3 regions of the Enterobacter sp. RHBSTW-00175 genome follow, and region 3 is predicted to be linked to each of the others. Evidence: predicted binding sites of a transcription regulator. Region 3 holds the regulator's gene; each other region holds the start of a gene.
The links. Region 3 encodes CRP, which controls carbon source genes, mostly activating them, when cyclic AMP is high. Its sites were predicted from a motif close to ATGTGANNNNNNTCACAT; they were not measured.
Positions count from the first base shown of each region.

Region 1 (7,178 bases), 2.0 Mb from region 3:
CCACACTGTTTGCGAACAGAGATAAAGGCGCGATTTTGTTGTTGTTAAGTTAATACTGATCATCGTGACTAAGCGGGCTCCAGAAAGAATTTACAACCCTACAAAATACAGAAAAAGCTGATTTTATAAGTTGGCGCATGATAGCACTTAGATGAAAAGAAGTAACCCCGAAGCTTTAGCAGAAAATGGCGGCAATGGGGAATATAGCAATTAATGTCTTTTGGCCGTGGCAAGAATGTGGGATAGCGCAAATAAAAAACCCCGACAGCGCGGGGTTTTTCGGATTACCTAAATAGCGGGTGCATTTAGTTTAAACGCACAGGCATCCCGGAACGGTTTTGAACTGCCTGGTCAACAACCGTGGATTCTACGTCAGCCTGAGAAGTCACAGATTGTACTGCGCTGTTCAGCGTAATTGGCACGATTTCGTTGTTGTTGAACTGGTCTTCGCTAGTAGACAGCGGGTTGTGAACCTCGATGTAACGGCTGCCATCCGGCTCGGAAGTGGCTTTTACCGGCTCGTTGATGAACTGTACGCGAGTTCCGACCGGTACGTTTTCGAACAGGAACTTGATGTCGTCGTTACGCAGACGTACACAACCGTGGCTCACACGCAGGCCGATACCAAAGTTGGCGTTGGTCCCGTGAATCGCATACAGACGGCCGATGTACAGGGCATACAGACCCATTGGGTTATCCGGGCCTGCCGGTACAACGGCTGGCAGCGGCTCGCCTGCGGCAATATATTCCGCGTGCATTTTCGCCGTTGGGGTCCAGGTTGGGCCTGCTTTCTTACGCTCAACTTTGGTGGTCCAGTTCAGCGGGGTGTCTTTACCCAACTGGCCGATACCGATAGGCAGCACGATCACGGTGTTAGTGCCTTTCGGGTAGTAGTACAGACGCATTTCGGCGCTGTTAATCACGATACCTTCGTGCACGGTATCTGGCAGGATCAGCTGCTGTGGGATGTTCAGTACGGTGCCAGCTTTTGGCAGATACGGGTCAACACCCGGGTTTGCTTCCAGCATGTTTGACAGGCCGAGCTGGTATTGTGCAGCAAAATATTCCAGTGGCTGGGAGTTACCCTCTTCAACGGTGACAACCTGGTTTTGACCCACCAGACGGCTACCGTCTGTCGGCAGAGGATAAGTCACCGCAGAAGCGGTTTTGCAAAAACCTACTACGGCTAACGCCGCCGCAAAAAGCGTTTTTAATTTCATGTTCATGTTGTGCGAGGTATCTGAGCCACTCTGGCGATTAGTTGATAAGTCTGAATCTGTGATGGGAGCGCATTATATGTGCATTCCCTCTCGCAGGGAATTCAGATGTGTACGAAATCACACTTTTTTCGATTTTGTTAAAGTTTAGTGGAAAGCTGCAACACGGGATCTCATTTCGGAATTGTGGCATAATGCCGTGTTTATCACACTTTTCGCAGGAATCTCCCGTGTTAGTTACCAGCAACGTCACTATGCAGTTTGGCAGTAAGCCGCTGTTCGAAAATATTTCCGTCAAATTTGGCGGCGGCAACCGTTACGGCCTGATTGGTGCCAACGGTAGCGGAAAATCCACCTTTATGAAGATCCTCGGCAGCGATTTAGAGCCGACGCTTGGCAACGTATCGCTCGATCCTAACGAGCGTATCGGTAAGCTGCGTCAGGATCAGTTCGCCTTCGAAGAGTTCACCGTGCTTGATACGGTGATCATGGGACACGCGGAGCTGTGGGAAGTGAAGCAGGAGCGCGATCGTATCTACGCGCTGGCTGAAATGAGTGAAGAAGATGGCTACAAAGTGGCCGATCTTGAAGTGCTGTATGGTGAAATGGATGGCTACTCTGCGGAATCACGCGCAGGTGAGCTGCTGCTGGGTGTCGGTATTCCTGTTGAACAGCATTACGGCCCGATGAGCGAAGTCGCACCGGGCTGGAAGCTGCGTGTGCTTCTGGCGCAGGCGCTGTTCTCTAACCCGGACATTCTGCTGCTCGACGAACCAACGAACAACCTGGACATCGACACCATCCGCTGGCTGGAGCAGACGCTCAACGATCGTGACAGCACCATGATTATCATTTCGCACGACCGTCACTTCCTGAACATGGTCTGTACGCATATGGCGGATCTGGACTACGGCGAGCTGCGCGTTTACCCGGGCAACTACGACGAATACATGACTGCGGCAACCCAGGCCCGTGAGCGTCTGCTGGCCGATAACGCCAAGAAAAAAGCACAGATTGCTGACCTGCAATCCTTCGTCAGCCGCTTCAGCGCCAACGCCTCTAAATCGCGTCAGGCAACCTCTCGCGCCCGTCAGATTGATAAGATCAAGCTCGATGAAGTGAAAGCCTCCAGCCGTCAGAACCCGTTCATCCGCTTCGAGCAGGACAAGAAACTGTTCCGTAACGCGCTGGAAGTGGAAGCCCTCACCAAAGGCTTCGAAAACGGTCCACTGTTTAAAAACTTCAACCTGCTGCTGGAAGTGGGCGAGAAGATCGCCATTCTGGGTGCTAACGGCGTGGGTAAATCCACCATGCTGAAAACGCTGGTCGGCGAGCTGCAGCCGGATAACGGAACCGTGAAGTGGTCCGAGAATGCGCAGATTGGCTACTACGCGCAGGATCACGAATACGAGTTTGAAAACGATCTGACGGTCTTCGACTGGATGAGCCAGTGGAAGCAAGAAGGCGATGACGAGCAGGCAGTGCGCAGCATTCTGGGGCGTTTGCTGTTCAGCCAGGACGATATCAAGAAGCCAGCGAAAGTGCTCTCCGGTGGTGAGAAGGGGCGTATGCTATTCGGTAAGCTGATGATGGAAAAACCGAATATTCTGGTGATGGATGAACCGACCAACCACCTGGATATGGAATCTATCGAATCGCTGAACATGGCGCTGGAAATGTATCAGGGTACGCTGATCTTCGTTTCCCACGACCGTGAGTTCGTGAGCTCGCTGGCAACCCGGGTGATTGAGATTACGCCTGAGCGCGTAGTGGACTTCACCGGTAACTACGAAGATTACCTGCGCAGCAAAGGTATCGATAACTAAAATAATTCCCCTCACCGTAACCCTCTCCCCATAGGGGAGAGGGGACTGCTCCGTGCGGTTTTCACCCTCGCCCCTATGGGGAGAGGGTCGGGGTGAGGGGCTATTGCATCACCCATTCACCCCCTTCAACGCCATTCACCAGCAGCTTACGTTTTTCTCCCGTCGGTAACGACACCTTCAGTGCTTTCCACGCCGGACGGTAATCCCCGCGCGCGTTGACCTTCAGATTGATGGTCGCTCCGTCACACACCATTTCCCACTCCAGCCACAGCGCATTACCTTTCTGGTAACCCCAGCTTTCGCCGTCATCTTCAAACACCAGGCCGGTCGTCGTACCCACGCCTTTCACCGGGAACAGTTTCAGTTCGCGGGTATCGTCTTTTTCGGTGCTCACATGGGTAATACGTTCGCTAAGCGGCAGACCAGCCCCGGCGCGTACCAACAACGGCAGTTTTTCCAGCGGCGCATCGCGGGTGATCCACTGGCCGCCAGAGAACCACTCGTGGGTGTAAAAATCATACCAGCCGGTTTCGTTATCCGGCAGCCAGACGCGACGTTCGCGCTGCCCGGCTTCGACCACGCTCGCCACCAGCACATCGCGGCCCAGCAAGAAGTCATCGCTCTCTTCAAAGGTCTGAACATCATGTTCATGATCGAGGAAGGTTGGGCGCAACATCGGTTCATCGTCCGCATGTGCCTGCCAGAGCAGGGTATAAAGGTAAGGCAGCAGGCGATAACGCAGTTCAATGGCGCTACGGATTGCAGGCGTCACACCCGGATACATCCACGGTTCGTTCACCGTATGATCGTCATTCCATGAGTGAATGGTAAAACGGGGGTGCATCACACCGTTTTGTACCCAGCGGACAAACAGCTCAGCGTCTGGTTTATCCCCGGAGAAACCGCCGACATCATGGCCCACGTTAAACAATCCGGACAAGCTCATCCCCAGCCCCATACGGGTGTTAAAGCGTAGCGTGTCCCAGTTGGTGCGGTTATCGCCACTCCAGGTCTGCACGTAGCGCTGCATCCCGGCACAACCGGAGCGGGAGATCAGATACGGGCGTTTTTCCGGGGCAAAACGCTGCTGCGCTTCCAGCGAGGCGCGCATCATCAGTAGCGGCATCACCGGGCGAATGTGCTTAATGGCGATCTCCTTGCCGAAACCAAAGCAACGTGCTTCGCCGTCCCACACTTCATATTCGTTATTGTCGTTCCAGGTGGAGTCGATCCCCATTTCCAGTAGCTGTGTGGTCACGCCGTTCTGCCACCACTGCACCGTCTGCGGGTTGGTAAAGTCGAGGTGCGATCCTTCGTCATCCCAGAAGCTGGAGCGTTCTGGTGCATCGGTTTCTGAATCGCGAATGAACAGGCCGCTCTCTGCGACTTCGTTATAGCGCGGATGATCCTGCAACAGGCACGGTTTGATGTTCGCGGCGAGCTTCAGCCCCGCATCGTGGAACGCCTGGCTCATCACTTTCGGCTGCGGCACCTTGTCGTAATTCCAGTTAAAGACGTAACGCTTGCCGTTAATGGAGGTATAACCCGACGACAGCTGGAACGAGTCGCACGGAATGGCGTGCTCTTCGCACAGGCGGATAAAGTTCATCAGCTGGTTTTGCGCGTCCGGCGCATCGGTGTAATGCATGGTTGAGCCGCTGTAACCCAGGCTCCATTTTGGCCCAAACAGCGTTTTCCCGGTCAGGCGCACGAAGGCTTTGGTGATATCCAGTACCTTTTTACCGGTAAAGATGTAGTAATCGATGTCGCCGGCTTCCGCCTGCCAGCGGCGATAGGCGGTATGGTAGTTGTCGATTTCGTTACCCAAATCCAGCCAGCAGCTGCTCAGGTTGTCATAAAACAGGCCGTAGCTCACGTCATCACGACGGGCGATAGTGAACGGAATATGTTTGTAGAGCGGGTCGGTACTGACCGCGTTATAGCCCATGGCGTCAAGGTTACGCATCTCATAGCGCTTACCGTTACGCTGTAAATCACCGGTTTTTTCACCCAGACCGTAGAAACGCTCGTCTTTACGACGGCTCAGGTAGTGCGCCACGCCATCGCCATGGGCGTTCAGCAGATAGGCGCTGGTCGGGCGGTCATTCACCAGCGGCTGCCACTCGCCCGCTTCATTCCGGTAATACCACTCCAGCCACAGCGGCTGATGCACTGTCACACGCAGCTGTTCCGTGGCGACCGTCAGGGTATCGCCCTGTTGTGTCAGCGTCCAGGCAGGGCAGGAAAAACCGCTGAGATCGTCGCGGCGACGGCCTTCCCACGGCACATCTTTCTCTGGCGCGATGCTCCAGGTGCGGTCCAGTGCCAGCTCGCCTTTGCGTTTAATCAGCACGCGGAACAGGTTCTCTTCCAGCACATACAGACACAGGCGGTGCTGATTATCCACCACCAGTTCCAGATGGTTCGCCGACTGTTTATCTACGGTCCAGCTTTTCAGGGTTTTCATATGCAATACATCCACTATCAGGCGCGCTTGGCGCGACGTTCAGCAATAAATGCCACCAGGAAAACAGCGCCAATCAGGTCAAAGAAACCCATGGCAATGAACAGCGGGTTAAAGCCGATTTTGTCGGCGGTAACACCAATCAAAAGAGAGAACAGGAAACTGGCGATCCACGCCGCCGATCCGCGCATCCCGTTGACGGTGGCCATCTGGCCCTTATCAAAAGACTCCACCACCAGAGCGCTTAACATGCAGGAGATAATCTGATGCCCAAAACCACCAATGGAGATCAGCACAATGGTGATATACGGGTCGCGGGTAATAGCCACGATGCCCAGAGAGATCATCAGGAACGCGCCGGTCACGGAGCTGGCAACGATTGAGTTAACGCGGGAGCAACCGAACCAGCGGGTATAGAGCCGGGTAAGATAGCCACTCGCCACGCTACCGATATCGGCGGCGAGGAACGGCAGCCAGGCGAACATCGCAATCTGCTTCAGGTCCATGCCGTGCTCTTTGGCTAGGTACAATGGCACCCAGAAGCTCAGCACGGCCCAGGCCGGTTCCGCCATAAAGGCCGGGATAGCAATACCGTAAAAACGTTTGTTTTTTGAAACCGTCTTCAGCGCCGTCAGGAAAGGCAGTTTGACCGCGGGCGGTTCGTTATCCTGCTTGATATATGCCAGTTCATCCTTGCCCAGGTTCGGGTGCTGTTCCGGGTTGTAATAAAACGCCCACCAGAGGATCACCCACAGCAGCGCCAGCACGCCGGTGAACATAAATGCACCCTGCCAGCCGAATGAGGCATGGGCAAAGTAGATAATCGGTGGCGCAAGCATCGCGCCAATCGAAAAGCCGACACCCGCCCAACCGGCGGCCACCGGGCGTTCAGATTTCGGGAACCATTCACCGATGGTTTTGGCGTTCGCCGGGGTGGCAGCCGCTTCTGAGGCACCCATAAAGAAGCGCAGGATCGCAAGATGCAGCCAGCTTCCGGCTCCCGCATGGAAAATACACATCAGCGCCCAGAGACCCGCACAGACCATAAAACCAATCTTCAGGCCGATGACATCAATCAGCCAGCCACACAGCGGCTGGAAAATGGTGTAGGCAATCTGGAACGCGCCCACTATCCAGGAGTATTGCTCGGTGGTGATGCCCAGGCTCTCTTTCAGCTCAGGTGCAAGAATTCCCAGTGAGTTACGGGTGATGTAGTTGACGGTGACGCCAAGTAAAAACAGAACCAGTACGTACCAGCGCAGGTTTTTAATGACCCGGCGGGTTTTACTTGCTGTTGCAGTGTTATTGATATCCTGACTCATTTCTCTCTCCACTAGAGGGACGGTAGGGGGCAGACGTTTCGGATGTCACACACATTTTTTATGGCTTTGATAGTTATCCGTTTTGCTGATAAAAGTTGCTATACAACTAGTATGGAAGCTGTGTGACAAATTCACATTAAGGGAGAAAATAGGCAGGCAATAGCGGATTTTGTGCAAGCTTTCTCATAACTGGCCGCAATCATTTGGCATTATTGTATTTAACGCACTGTTTACCTGATATTCACGTTATGAAAATTTTTTCATTTCGCAAATGGAGCGAGATCACAAAATGGATAAAAGACTAAAAATCGCTGAAATTGCCGCCCGCACTCAGCTTTCCATTAGTACG
Region 1 is NZ_CP055930.1:3,683,705-3,690,882, forward strand. Features, by position in the region: gene HV107_RS17525 (glycosyltransferase) at 1-63, opposite strand, end outside; gene ldtB (L,D-transpeptidase) at 306-1,226, opposite strand; gene HV107_RS17535 (ABC-F family ATPase) at 1,448-3,043, shown strand; gene HV107_RS17540 (glycoside hydrolase family 31 protein) at 3,144-5,510, opposite strand; gene HV107_RS17545 (MFS transporter) at 5,528-6,829, opposite strand; gene HV107_RS17550 (LacI family DNA-binding transcriptional regulator) at 7,119-7,178, shown strand, end outside.
Region 1: the regulator CRP is predicted to act here: its motif matches at 1,412-1,429, upstream of HV107_RS17535 (ABC-F family ATPase).

Region 2 (7,178 bases), 250 kb from region 3:
ACGCGGTACATGGAACGCAGCGCCTTGTCTTTCTCGGTGACGTTACGCAGGCCAAACGAGATGGTGATGCAGTCAAAAGTGTTGTCCGGGAACGGCAGCGCTTCAGCGTTCGCCTGTACATATTCAACATTACCCACAACGCCGATGTTACGCAGCTTCTCACGTCCCATTTTCAGCATGGAGTCGTTAATATCTGCCAGCACCACGCGACCGGTTTCGCCAACCAGACGTGAAAACTTCGCCGTCAAGTCGCCTGTACCTCCCGCTAAATCCAGCACCGTTTGCCCACGACGCACACCGCTACAGTCGATGGTGAAGCGTTTCCACAAGCGATGAATGCCGAATGACATCAAGTCATTCATCACATCGTACTTCGCCGCCACGGAATGAAATACGTGGGCCACCATGTCAGCCTTCTGCGCTTTAGCAACAGTCTGAAAGCCAAAGTGCGTCGTGTCTTGTGAATCGTCAACCATCTCAGAGCCTGCTTATCAGTCAAATGTCCGTGAAGTGTAACAGATTGGGCGCGTTTGCCCTATGGTTCAACCACCGTGAAAGAAACGATTCGGCGGTTCAGAAGGTGACAAATCCGCGGCTAAATCGTTGTCTTCGCTGTCTGTATTTTGCACACCTGCCCCTTCCCGTAGGCGATATTCATCGTCCTGAGCGGTAGCCTGTTCAACCATTTCAGGATTAATCTCGCGCTTAACCTCCACCCCCAGGCTACGGAATGCCTCTGCTTGCGCCAGCAAGTTGCCGCGCCCGGAAGAGAGCTTTTTCATCGCCTGGCGGTAGTTATCCTGCGCGCGATCGAGGCTCTGCCCAACAGAGGACATATCGTCCACAAACAGGCGCATTTTGTCGTACAGCTTGCTGGCGCGATCGGCAATTTGCTGTGCGTTACGGCTTTGGTGCTCGTAGCGCCAGAGATTTGCAATCGTCCGCAGCGCCACCAGAAGTGTCGTGGGACTTACCAGCATAATGTTATTTTTCAATGCTTCGGTTATCAGTTCGGGCTGTCTGTCGAGCGCCAGCAGGAATGCGGGCTCAACCGGAATGAACATCAACACGTAATCCAGTGAGCGTAACCCCGGTAGCTGCTGATAGTCCTTACGGCCCAGCAGACGGATGTGGTTACGGACAGACGCGATATGCTCCTGTAACGCAGACTCGCGAATGTAATCGTCCTCGGCATTGAAGTAGCGTTCGTACGCCACCAGCGTCATTTTGGCGTCGATAACGACATCTTTGCCCTGCGGCAGGCGCACAATGACATCAGGCTGCATCCGCGAGCGGGCATCGTTTTCGATGCTGACCTGCGTTTCATACTCGTACCCTTCACGCAGGCCAGAAGCCTCCAGCACGCGGGTCAGTACTACTTCACCCCAGTTGCCCTGTGCTTTGTTGTCGCCTTTAAGCGCACGCGTCAGGTTAACCGCCTCTTGCGTCATCTGCGCGTTCAACTGCTGGAGATTACGAATTTCATGCGCCAAAGTGTGGCGTTCGCGCGCCTCCTGGCCAAAGCTGTCCTGCACCTGGCGGCGAAAACCGTCCAGCTGCTCACGCAGCGGCGTGAGCAGGTTGTTCAGGCTCTGGCGGTTTTGTTCGTCAACACGGCGGTTACTGTGCTCAAAAATGCGGTTCGCCAGGTTTTCGAACTGTTCGCTAAGGCGCTGCTCGCTGTTGATCATCTGGCGGATTTTGTCTTCCGCATGGAGCTGGGTCGATTCAAGACGGGTGGTGACTTCGCGGAGATCGGCTTCCAGCGAGGTGTTGATATCACGCAGATTGCGCAGTTCGTTATTGAGCAGCTCGCACTCGTCGCGCCAGTGCCCGCTCTGGGTAAGCTGTTGTTTCGCGGCACTGAGCTCGGCGACCATCTCTTCGCGTTCTGCCAGTTGATCGGCTTTATGCTGCGCGTGCTGATAGCTGGATATGAGCCAGCCTATTCCCACGCCCACCAGCGCAATCACTGCATAAATCAGGATTGAGATATCCACAATGCCCCCTGCATCAACGTTTTACCCGCATAAAATAGAATTGTGCTGTTTGGCATCCTCCCCGACCTAAAGGTCCGAGACCCCTACAGCGTTCAGACCGAAACCTGACTCACCTCGGTGGGTTCCTGCTTCAACGGAAGTCCTGACTTCACCATCCCTCCACAGGCAAGCACGGCATGCCCTGCCGCTAAAATATTACGCGCGCCGTTGATATCGGCGTTCGCCCTGTATCCACATATCTGACAAACAAATTTACTCTGGGACAGGCGATTTTCCTTCGAAGTATGACCACATCTGGAACATCGCTGGCTGGTATATGTCGGAGGAACGGTAATCACCAGACCACCTCGCCAGCGCTGCTTATACTCAAGCTGGCGGCGCATTTCATACCACCCCTGATCCAGTATCGCGCGATTTAAGCCTGATTTGGCTCTGACGTTTCGCCCGTGCAGCTCAGCCGTGCCTTTCGCCGACTTCGACATGCTTCTGACCTTCAGGTCCTCAATGACAATCATCGCGTGGTTTTTGCTGATTTCACTGGTGATTTTATGCAGATAGTCGCGCCGGACATTAGCAATGTGTGAGTGTAAACTCTGAAGTTTTTGTTTCTGCCTTTGCCAGTTAGCACTGAATTTAACTTTGCGACTTAACTGGCGGTGGAGCTTTACCAACTTACGCTGACTTGTTTTGTAGCTATTGACGGGTTGGTATACCGTACCATCTGAAAGCGTTGCGAGTTTAACGACTCCAGCATCCAGGCCGACAATTGACGCAGCATTATGAACGGGTTCGGCAACGTCGCACTCTGTCTGGATACTAACAAACCATTTGCCACATGACTGATTAACGGTAACGTTTTTCACTTCACCAGTGATTTTACGGCTGTTGCGGTAGCGTATCCATCCCAGCTTTGGCAACGATATACGGCTGTTGGTTTGATCAAGCTTCACACCCTGAGGGTAGCGGAACGCATCATTCTTCCCGCGTTTTTTAAAACGGGGGAATGCTGCACGTTTCTGAAAAAAATTCCTGTAGCCACGTTCCAGATCTTTCAGCGACTGCTGTAACGTCTGCGATGGAGATGCTTTAAGCCACTCTGTTCCAGGATCGGATTTCCAGGCTGTGAGCCAAAAAGCCATTTTTGTATAGGGAATGTACTTATTCCCTGTCTCATGGTTCTCATTCTGAAGCGCCAACGCGCGGTTAAAGACGAAGCGACAAGCCCCAGCGAAGCGCCACATATCTCGCTCCTGCTGACCATCGGGTCTCAACTGAAATTTGAAGGCTTGAAGTCGTTTCATTGACACTATTCTACTTTGGTCTATGGCAAATGAAACCGCTATTCGCCGTGACTATTGAGAGATTGCTCAGCACGATTACTACGAAGGCGTTCTGTGGGTTCTGGGTTATTTTACAAGTACTTGTAGCAACGCTACCGACACCGATTTGACAATACATCGAGCGGCAATAAACACCAGGTTAACCCTAAAATCGCACCCTATGTTACTGTTCTGAAGGACGAGTTTTATAACAAACCTGTATAAACGTCCAGTTTGAAAGGGTTTTCCTGCGAGGCGCTACGCAAAAAGAAAAGGCCGAACAAGTCGGCCTTTTATCGAAGAAGAGAGGACTAGATCAGGCGGCGAGCCGCTTCAACCACAATTTTCACCGCATGGCTTTCGGTCTGCTTCATGGTTTCGGCGTTCGGGATCTCCTGCTGAGTACGGTTAACGATAACACCCGCCACCATACCGGCACGCAGACCCTGGCTTGCGCACATGGTCAGCAGCGTTGCAGATTCCATTTCGTAGTTCATCACGCCCATAGACTGCCACTCTTCCATTGAGCCTTTAAAACGGCTCACTACGCGGCCAGAGAAGGTGTCGTAACGCTCCTGGCCCGGGTAGAAGGTATCGGAAGAGGCGGTAACGCCGATGTGCGTTGTTGCGCCCACAGATTTCGCGGCTTCAACCAGTGCGGTGGTGCATTCAAAATCCGCCACTGCCGGGAATTCCATTGGCGCAAAGTGCAGACTTGCACCGTCCAGACGCACAGACGCGGTCGTGACCAGCACGTCACCCACATTGATATGCGGCTGGATAGCGCCGGTGGTGCCGATACGCAGGAAAGTACGGATACCCAGCTGCGCCAGCTCTTCAACAGCAATAGAAGTAGACGGGCCGCCGATACCGGTAGAACACACGATCACCGCTTTACCATCCAGCTCCGCGCGCCAGGTGGTGAATTCACGATGGGATGCCAGCTTAACCGGCTTATCCATCAGCGCGGCGATCTTTTCCACACGCTCTGGATCGCCAGGGACGATAGCGAGCGTAGCCCCTTGTAAATCGTTTTTAGTGAGGCCGAGATGAAAAACATCAGACTTAGACATAGGTGACTCCTCTGTGGGTCGGTTTGTCAGAAGAAGTAAAACGGTACTTTACAGAAGCAGTGTGCGTAATTTCGTGACGAACCTCACCATGAATGAAAATGATTGCAGTTAATTTCCATAAATAAGTGATCAACATCACATTAACAATGTTATACCGTGGTGTGTTGCACAAAAGATAGACCGTTTAAGGCACTGTGGGTTGTTAACCTTGTGACTATATTTACCTTTGCGCTAACTCAACATTGGTACGGAGAATGCCATGACTGAAAAAACCGGTTTTGCACCTGCTGCTGCCCCTCATGCTTCAACCATTGTCACTACTCCCGAAGAAGCCATTAGTGCAGGAGAGACATCCATTCCCTCACAGGGGGATAACATGCCGGCTTACCATGCGCGCCCGAAATCGGCCGATGGCGCTCTGCCGGTCGTGATTGTGATACAAGAAATTTTCGGCGTACATGAGCATATTCGCGATGTTTGCCGTCGACTGGCGCTGGAAGGTTATCTGGCCATCGCACCAGAGCTCTATTTCCGCCAGGGCGATCCAAATGACTACAGCGATATCCCGACGCTATTCACTAATCTGGTCAGCAAAGTCCCGGACGCGCAAGTGCTGGCGGACCTGGACCATGTCGCCAGTTGGGCGGCGCGTAACGGCGGCGACCCACATCGGTTGATGGTGACCGGTTTCTGCTGGGGCGGTCGCATCAGCTGGCTGTACGCCGCGCATAATCCGCAGCTCAAGGCTGCCGTGGCGTGGTACGGCAAGCTGGTCGGCGAAAAAACGCTGAATTCACCTAAGCAACCGCTGGATATCGCCGTGGATCTTAACGCCCCGGTGCTGGGTTTGTACGGCGGCCAGGATACCGGCATTCCACTCGATACTGTGGAAACCATGCGTCACGCGCTGCGGGCGGCAAATGCGAAGGCAGATATCGTGGTTTATCCCGATGCAGGACATGCTTTTAACGCGGATTATCGGCCGAGCTATCACGAAGAATCCGCCAAAGATGGCTGGCAACGAATGCTGGCCTGGTTCCGGCAATATGGCGCTAAAAAGGGTTAAGCGGCTCACAAATTGATGCATGAAGCACCTGTGTTGTTTGACTTTTAAGCACAATCTGGCCGATATACAAAGCACAGGCGTGTAACTACGAGCCGTAGGCAAGACCTGAAGCCCCTCTCCTCTTTCGAGTGGAGAGGGGCTTCAGGTCTTTTTTTTTGCTCTGGAGACAGGGGCCAGAACATGAACCACTTGCAAACTGCGCTGGACATCATCGCCCTGGTTGGCGGTGCTGAGAATATCGAACATATCGAACATTGCTCCACCCGCTTGCGGTTGAGCCTGTATGACAACAGCAAGGTCAACGAAACGGCGCTGACAAACATCGACGGCGTGTTGGGCGTTCGCGTCAACGTGCAGTGCCAGGTGATCATCGGTCACGAAGTGGTACAGGTGTTTGATGCGGTGCGTTCTCTGGTGGGCTCGCCGCAGGCCGGTGGGCAGCACACACCTGCCAGAGTCAGCCGCGGGGCGCAGATTGTCGATTTTGTCATTAGCGTTTTTCAGCCGCTGGTGCCGGCGATTGCTGGCGGCGGGGTGCTGAAATCCCTGCTGCTGTTGCTGGATGTGATGGGCTGGCTGAGCCGCAACAGTTCAACATACAAGGTTCTGGATAACATCGGCTCTGCACCGCTCTATTTCCTGCCGATCCTCGTGGCGATCACCACCGCCATGAAGCTCAAAGTGAACGTGCTGGTTGCGGTGTCTGCCGTGTCGGTCATGGTGTTGCCTGCCATGACCAAACAGCTTGCCGAGGGAACGGCATTTATGTCGTTCGACCTGCGCAACGTGGCGTATGCCTCACAGGTGTTTCCGGCGATCCTGTGCGTGCTTTTTTACGCCCAGACCGAAAAGCTGTTTAACCGCTACTCACCCGGCGCACTGCGCATTTTCCTCTCGCCGATGCTTTCTCTGCTGGTCACCGTTCCTGTCACCCTGCTGATCCTGGGGCCACTTGGCTATGAACTGGGGGCCGGGCTGGCAACGGTCATTTTGTGGCTGTACGGAAAACTGGGCTTTGTGGCAACCGGGCTGCTTGCTGCCGTCCTGCCCTTTATGGTCGCTGCCGGGATGCACAAGCCGATGCTGCCGTACACGGTTGCCTCCATGAGCCAGTTCGGGCGTGAGATGCTCTACCTGCCTGCGTCACTGGCGCACAACATTGCCGAGTCCGGCGCGTGCCTGGCGATTGCGCTCAAAAGCAAAGATAAGGTGCTGAAATCCACCGCGTTCTCAGCCGGGATCTCCGCGCTGTTCGGCATTACCGAACCGGCGCTGTATGGCGTGACGCTGCTGAATAAAAAAGCGCTCTACAGCGTGATCCTCGGTGGCGTGGTGGGCGGTGCGTTTATCGGCTGGATGGGCATTCAGGCTTTTGCGCTTGTGGGCCCCGGCCTTGCCAGCATCTCGATGTTTGTCTCGCCAGATAACGCGATGAACATCGTCTGGGCCTTTGCCGGCGCAGGGTTGTCATTTGCCGTGGCATTTATCAGTGCATTAGTGCTCTGGCGCGACAAGGTGCCGGAAAAAACCGATACCCTGACGTTCACCCGCCCGGTAGAAGGGCAAATCATCCCGCTGGAAAACGTTAATGACGATGTTTTCTCGCGCAAAATTATGGGTGACGGGATAGCGATTGTGCCTTCTCAGGGCGTGTTGCGCGCCCCGGCAGACGGTACTGTTGCGAATGTATTTGAAAGTGGTCATGCCCTAAGTCTGCTCA
Region 2 is NZ_CP055930.1:1,915,490-1,922,667, forward strand. Features, by position in the region: gene ubiE (bifunctional demethylmenaquinone methyltransferase/2-methoxy-6-polyprenyl-1,4-benzoquinol methylase UbiE) at 1-476, opposite strand, end outside; gene rmuC (DNA recombination protein RmuC) at 543-2,000, opposite strand; gene HV107_RS09065 (RNA-guided endonuclease TnpB family protein) at 2,093-3,301, opposite strand; gene udp (uridine phosphorylase) at 3,631-4,392, opposite strand; gene HV107_RS09075 (dienelactone hydrolase family protein) at 4,652-5,458, shown strand; gene HV107_RS09080 (beta-glucoside-specific PTS transporter subunit IIABC) at 5,639-7,178, shown strand, end outside.
Region 2: the regulator CRP is predicted to act here: its motif matches at 4,516-4,533, upstream of udp (uridine phosphorylase).

Region 3 (7,178 bases):
AATCCAGCCGGACGTGATTCAATACGGCGTGCGTTTTAATACCCGCGTTAACCAAATCCCGTGATGCGGACGCTGACGCCATGCCACCGACGAAATGGTGTGCATGGTGCTCAGATGCCCCAGGATGCGCTGCAAATGCTGCTCCAGGGTGCTCATTGGGCCAAGCGTCAGTGTTTCCGGTGCTTCAAGAATATTCGAATCTCCTGCTTCTCCCGGCGCGTCGTACTCCAGGCGCTGCTGACATCGCTGCAAGGCAATCTCACAGGACTGCAAATAGCGCTGCGCCAGATCGGGTGTCAGCATCGTGTGCTCGCGTGCAAGCGTGGTCATGGCGTTAATGTGCTCGACGATAAACTGGCTGTGCGTCACCCACAGTTTCATGTCTGCCAGATAGTGGGAATTAAAGCCCGGCTCCTGCATCGCCTGGTTCAGTGAGTTAAACAGGGCGTTATGTGCCTGGTTAACCTTCATGCGCTGATACGCCAGCGGCGAAGGCTGTGGATCATCGCTCAGGATCAGGCGTATCGCCTGTTGATCTGCTTCCAGCGCATCATGGGCGTTCTGGCGCAACAACCCGCTTTGCCACTGGGGCCAGAGCCAGACCAGGCCGCCAAAGGCAATCAGGCAGCCAATCAGGGTGTCGACCAGGCGGGCGAGAATAAACTGTTCGCCATTGAGCGTGAGCAGTTGCAGGGTGTATACCGCAGTGACCGTAAAGCCCACCATCGCCCAGCCATAGTTCTTGCGAATAATCAGGTAGCTCACCATGGTGACAGCCAGCATCCCCAGCAGCGTATAGCCTTCCGGTACGTGAAAGTGCAGCGTCACCCCGGCAATGATAAGCCCCGCGATTGTGCCACCTGCCCGGTGCAGAATGCGCACCCGCGTAGCACCGTAACCGTTCTGCGTAACAAACAGCACGGTCATTAAGATCCAGTACGGTTTCGGTAAGTGCAGCGCGACGCCCATCAGACTGGCGGTGCTAAGCATCACGCTGATACGCGCGGCATTACGCAGCGCGGCAGATTTCAGTGACAGATAGCTTTTCAGGGCTGGCAGCAGCGGCAGACGCTTTTGTTTATCGGCCATCAGGTCACGGGGGTAAAGTGGCCGCTGAGTCCGCAGGACACGGGCGATGCGGCTGAAGTGCCACGCCGCAAATTGGCCCACCGGGTTTTCCGCGTGCTGATGGGCAATTTTCTCCAGCGCCCCCAGCTGTTTGTCCATGTTAAAACGCGTGGGATAGCGGTGATACAGGATATCGTCAGCGAGAATGCGCAGGCGCGCTGCCACGGTTTGGGCGTTCCAGCGGATCACCGCCTCGGCGTGGCTACGTTCGACCAGCTTTTGCACCTCCTGCGGATGATGCAGGCTCACAGAGATATGTTCCTGTAAATCCAGACCGACCTGGAAGATACGCAGCAGTCGCTTATAGTCATGATTTTTATTGGCGGCGAGCATGTGCAACTGCTGATAACACTGGCTAATCAGATCGACGACTTTTTGCTGGCGCGCCAGCAGCGGCGGCAGCGATTTTTCCGGATCCGTATGCTGAGTGAGCAGGGTGTACTTGGCTTCGCAGTAGTCGGCAAGCTGCACGTAGAGCAGGCTGAGCGATTCGCGCAGCGGTTGTTCGCGCCACAGGCGGAACCAGATCCAGTTGAACACGCCGTACCACAGGGTTCCCAGCGCGTAGATGAGTAGCGGCTCCCACACCGGCATATTCCCGGCGAGGCTCAGCGTGAAGATGGCGGCAATCAACGACGCGGGCAGCAACCGGGCATGTAGCGCGCTGATTTCAGCGGTCACGCCAAGCGTCATGGCCAGTACGGTCAGGATCAGGGGAAGCGGAATATCACGGGCAAGCAGCAGTTGTACAGCGAGGCTACAGCCTGCAAACAGACAGCCGCCAATAATCAGGCGCTTGAAGAAACGTTTATGCGGTGTGTCCAGACCTGCAATGTTGCAGCAGGCAGGAACCAGGGAGAACAACAGACCCTGTTGCAGATGGCCCAGCAGCAAACCCACGGCCACAGGAAGGCACAACACCAGCGTTTGTCGCAGTGCGTAGTTAACTTCCGGGTGATAAATTAGCCTGCGCCACATGGGGAGTAGAGACAAAAACGGCGTGACACCTTGCGATGGCACGCCGTTTGACCGGAATTAACGTGTTCCGTAAACCACGATGGTTTTACCGTGGGCGGAGATCAGGTTCTGGTCTTCGAGCATTTTCAGAATACGGCCCACTGTTTCACGGGAGCAACCCACGATCTGACCAATTTCCTGACGGGTAATTTTAATTTGCATTCCGTCCGGGTGGGTCATCGCGTCTGGTTGTTTCGCCAGGTTCAGCAGAGTCTGAGCGATACGGCCCGTTACGTCCAGGAAGGCGAGGTTACCCACTTTCTCAGACGTGACTTGCAGGCGGCGAGCCATCTGCGAAGAAAGACGCATCAGGATGTCAGGGTTAACCTGAATCAGCTGACGGAATTTCTTGTAGGAGATTTCGGCCACTTCACACGCGGTTTTTGCACGAACCCAGGCGCTACGTTCCTGGCCTTCTTCAAACAGGCCCAGTTCACCGATGAAATCGCCCTGGTTCAGATAAGAAAGGATCATTTCTTTCCCTTCCTCATCTTTGATCAGCACTGCCACCGAGCCTTTGACGATGTAATACAACGTTTCCGCTTTTTCACCCTGGTGAATCAGCGTGCTCTTCGATGGGTACTTATGAATGTGGCAATGAGACAAGAACCATTCGAGAGTCGGGTCTGTTTGCGGTTTGCCAAGCACCATGCGCTGTTATCCTCTGTTATAAGCTGTCACCAGAGTCATAAGATGCATCCAGACTCTGGGGTTGCAATCGAATTCTTACCCATACCCTGGGAAGTCGGCTGTCGTAATAGTCGCAGCCAGTAAAGTTTGATGTCCTCTGCATACATGTGTAACGTCAATGTATTACTGTAGCATCCAGAGTGTTTTAGCATAGCTTTTGTCGCGTGTCTCCTGGTGTCTCGCTTCAGCATGATGCAGGTCGCCTTCCGTTGCGAGAAATGTAACGTACGCGTAATCTGTCACCAAAAATGCAACGTTGGAGTTAATGAATATGCAAGCGCGTGTGAAATGGGTTGAAGGTTTAACGTTCCTGGGCGAATCCGCTTCCGGACACCAGATTTTAATGGATGGGAACTCCGGCGATAAAGCACCAAGCCCAATGGAGATGGTGCTGATGGCGGCGGGTGGTTGCAGCGCAATTGACGTGGTGTCGATTTTGCAAAAAGGTCGTCATGACGTGACGGATTGCGAAGTAAAACTCACTTCTGAACGCCGTGAAGAAGCACCACGCCTGTTTACGCACATCAATTTGCATTTTATTGTGACCGGCAAAGAGCTGAAAGACGCTGCGGTATCACGTGCGGTGGATCTTTCTGCGGAGAAATATTGCTCCGTGGCGTTAATGCTGGAGAAAGCGGTAAAAATCACGCATTCGTATGAAGTGATCGAGGCTTAATGCAAGGGGCATCATACGCGTTGATGCCCTCACCCTAACCCTCTCCCACGGGGAGAGGGAAAAGGATCACGCGATCTGCTTCCCTTCCATCAACCGCTGCACCAGCGGTGACATAATCAGTTCCATCGCCAGCCCCATTTTCCCGCCCGGCACTACCAACGTATTCATATGCGAAATGAATGAGCCTTGCAGCATGGCCAGCAGCCAGGGGTAATCAATGCCTTCGAGATTGCGGAAATGAATAACCACAAAGCTTTCGTCCAGCGAGGGAATGCTTTTGGCCGCAAACGGGTTGGAGGTATCTACCGTCGGCACGCGCTGGAAGTTGATGTGGGTGCGTGAGAACTGCGGCGTCAGGAAGTTAATGTAATCTTCCATCGAACGAACAACCGAATCCATCACCGCTTCGCGTGAATGACCGCGCTCGCTGGTATCGCGCGTCAGCTTCTGGATCCACTCCAGGTTCACAATCGGCACAACGCCGACCAACAGGTCCACGTGGCGCGCCACATCATGCTGCGTGGTCACCACGCCGCCATGTAATCCTTCATAAAATAGCACGTCGGTAGGTTCGGGAAGAGGCTGCCAGGGGGTGAATGTCCCTGGTACCTGATTCCAGGGAACGGCTTCGTCATAGGTGTGCAGATACTTCCGCGACTGGCCTTTGCCGGTCTGTCCGTATTCTTTGAAAGTCTGCTCCAGCAGACCGAAATCGTTGGCATCTGGCCCAAAATAGCTGATGTGTTTGCCGAGATCGCGAGCTTTGCGGATCGCCATATCCATTTCAGGGCGGGTGTAGCGGTGAAAGCTATCACCTTCTACCTCTGCGGACCGTAAATTCAGTTGCGCGAAAATCTTGCGAAAGGCGAGGCTGGTGGTGGTTGTACCCGCACCACTTGAGCCTGTAACGGCAATAACCGGATGTCTGGCAGACATAGCAACTCCCTGACTGGAATAGTGTTAAAGGTCAGTCGTGAAAGGCATTGCGGGGCATGATATTGACCGTTTCGTGCAGCTCAGACCATACCAGCACCACCTCGCCACTTTTGAGCTGGCGCTTTACATCGTTGACCTTTTGTTCAAGCGAACGTTCTTGTTCACCATAATCTGTGCCTTCGCGTAATACAAAGCTTTCAATAAGATTATCGAGCGTTTCGGGCGCCAGATCCTGCCAGGGGATAATCATTTTTTACCGTCCAGAAAAGCGGTGAGCCAGGCTGGAATGCGTGTTTCCAGCCACATCTGCGGGCGTCTGAGCGTACCACCCACAAAGCCAACATGACCGCCATGTTCAGTCAGTTGGTACTGCACGTTGGCGGGCAGAAATTCCTGCGCGGGGATGGAGTGATGATCCATGAACGGATCATCTTTCGCATGGATGATAAGCGTCGGTTTGGTGATTTTGCTCAACAGTGGCATGGCGCTGCACTGGCGATAGTAATCTATCGCATCGGCAAAACCGTGAATTTTGGCGGTGATCAAGTCGTCGAACTCGCGAATACGACGCACCTTCTTCAGCTGACGCAGACTTACCGGCAGAGTGTCCGGGTAGGCTTTGAGCTTACGCGCGGCATTGGCTTTCAGCAGGTTGAGCAGATAACGCTGATACACCCGGGAAAAGCCTTTTTCCATATGGTAGCTGCACTGCTCCAGCATAAACGGGGCAGAGACAATCACCGCAGCGTCCAGAGGAACCGTGTCACCCTCTTTCGCCAGCAGGCAGGCCAGCATATTACCTCCCAGCGAATAGCCCACGGCCGCCGTGGGCACCGTACCAAAATTGTCACTCAGCCAGTGTAAAAACCAGGTGCCGTCTTCGGTTTCGCCTGAATGGTAAATGCGCTTCTGGCGATTTGGCTCACCGCTGCACCCGCGAAAATGCATCACCACGCCGAGCCAACCATGCTCTTTCGCCGCCTGGATCAGACCATGTGCATATGGGCTGTACAGGCTGCCTTCCAGACCGTGAAACACCACCAGACGGGGTTTATGTTTAGCCTGCTCCGGCTCTTCGCTCCAGGCAAGATCCAAAAAGTCCCCGTCCGGCAAATCCAGACGTTGCCAGTGTGGGGTGAACTGCACCTTGCGGCGGATAAGGCGCGGCAACATGGTCTGCAAATGGCGATTGGCTACGCCACGCATGGGCACAAATTCTGCGCTCTCTTCGGCTGCAATGTCGAAGTCTGATGGGATGATTTGGGTCATAACGGCGATGCTGATTCTTGTCAGTTATTTACTATACCTTCCGAATTGTACCCCGTTTAGCCTGTTTTTCCGAAACATGAACTGATCCCGATCACAAATATTTACGCTGATTATTACTCTCAGGCTAATGATTAGACTCTACGCTTAATTGATGCCTTTCTCACCAGGGCGCACACTTTATTCAGCGTTAGGCAAATCAAAATGATTAGCTGAATCAGGAGGTTAATAATGTTATCTGGGCAAACACCCACCCGGCAATGGAACACGCGACGCAGTGAGAAAGCGCGTCGTCTGGCATCCGTACCGGTGCAGGGCAAGGTACTGCCAACCGGCGATCTTGTCGCCATGCTGGAAAAACTGATCGCCCCTGGCGACAAAGTCGTCCTGGAAGGCAACAACCAGAAGCAGGCGGATTTCCTTTCTCGCTCACTTGCTGAAGTGAACCCGCAAATCGTCCACGACCTGCATATGATCATGCCAAGCGTCGGGCGTAGCGAACATCTGGATATCTTTGAGAAAGGTATCGCCCGCAAGCTGGACTTCTCCTTCTCCGGGACGCAAAGCCTGCGTATCTCGCAGCTGCTCGAAGACGGGCAACTCGAAATTGGTGCCATCCATACTTACATCGAGCTTTATTCCCGCCTGTACGTCGACCTTTCGCCAAACGTGGCGCTGATTGCTGGTTTCAAAGCCGACCGCAAAGGCAACCTCTACACCGGTGCCAGCACCGAAGATACTCCGGCGCTGGTAGAGGCCGCTGCCTTCCATGATGGGATTGTTATCGCGCAGGTTAACGAGCTGGTGGACGACGAGTGTGACCTGCCGCGTGTTGATATTCCTGGCTCCTGGATTGATTACGTTGTCGTAGCTGATAAACCGTTCTTTATCGAACCGCTGTTTACCCGAGACCCGCGTCTGATCAAGCAGGAACACATCCTGATGGCGATGATGGCGATTAAAGGCATCTACGCGGAACATCAGGTGCAGTCCCTGAACCACGGGATTGGCTTTAACACCGCTGCGATTGAGCTGCTGCTGCCCACCTACGGCGAACAGCTCGGTCTGAAGGGAAAAATCTGTAAACACTGGACGCTGAACCCGCACCCTACGCTTATTCCGGCAATTGAAAGCGGCTGGGTGGAAAGCGTGCACTGCTTCGGCGGCGAACTGGGAATGGAAGAGTATATCCGCGCCCGTCCTGACGTCTTCTTTACCGGTGCTGACGGCTCTATGCGGTCCAACCGTGCCTTCTGCCAGCTGGCGGGTCAGTACGCGGTGGATATGTTTATCGGTTCTACCTTGCAGGTTGACGGTTACGCCAACTCCTCAACGGTCACGCGTGGTCGTCTTTCCGGCTTCGGCGGCGCGCCAAACATGGGTCATGACCCGCACGGTCGTCGTCACGCCACGCCAGCCTGGCTGAACATGATCACCGAGCCTGACCCAATGCAGCGCGGTAAAA
Region 3 is NZ_CP055930.1:1,668,193-1,675,370, reverse strand. Features, by position in the region: gene HV107_RS08005 (YccS/YhfK family putative transporter) at 19-2,106, opposite strand; gene crp (cAMP-activated global transcriptional regulator CRP) at 2,164-2,796, opposite strand; gene HV107_RS07995 (OsmC family protein) at 3,107-3,511, shown strand; gene HV107_RS07990 (phosphoribulokinase) at 3,578-4,447, opposite strand; gene HV107_RS07985 (YheU family protein) at 4,479-4,697, opposite strand; gene HV107_RS07980 (hydrolase) at 4,694-5,716, opposite strand; gene mdcA (malonate decarboxylase subunit alpha) at 5,945-7,178, shown strand, end outside.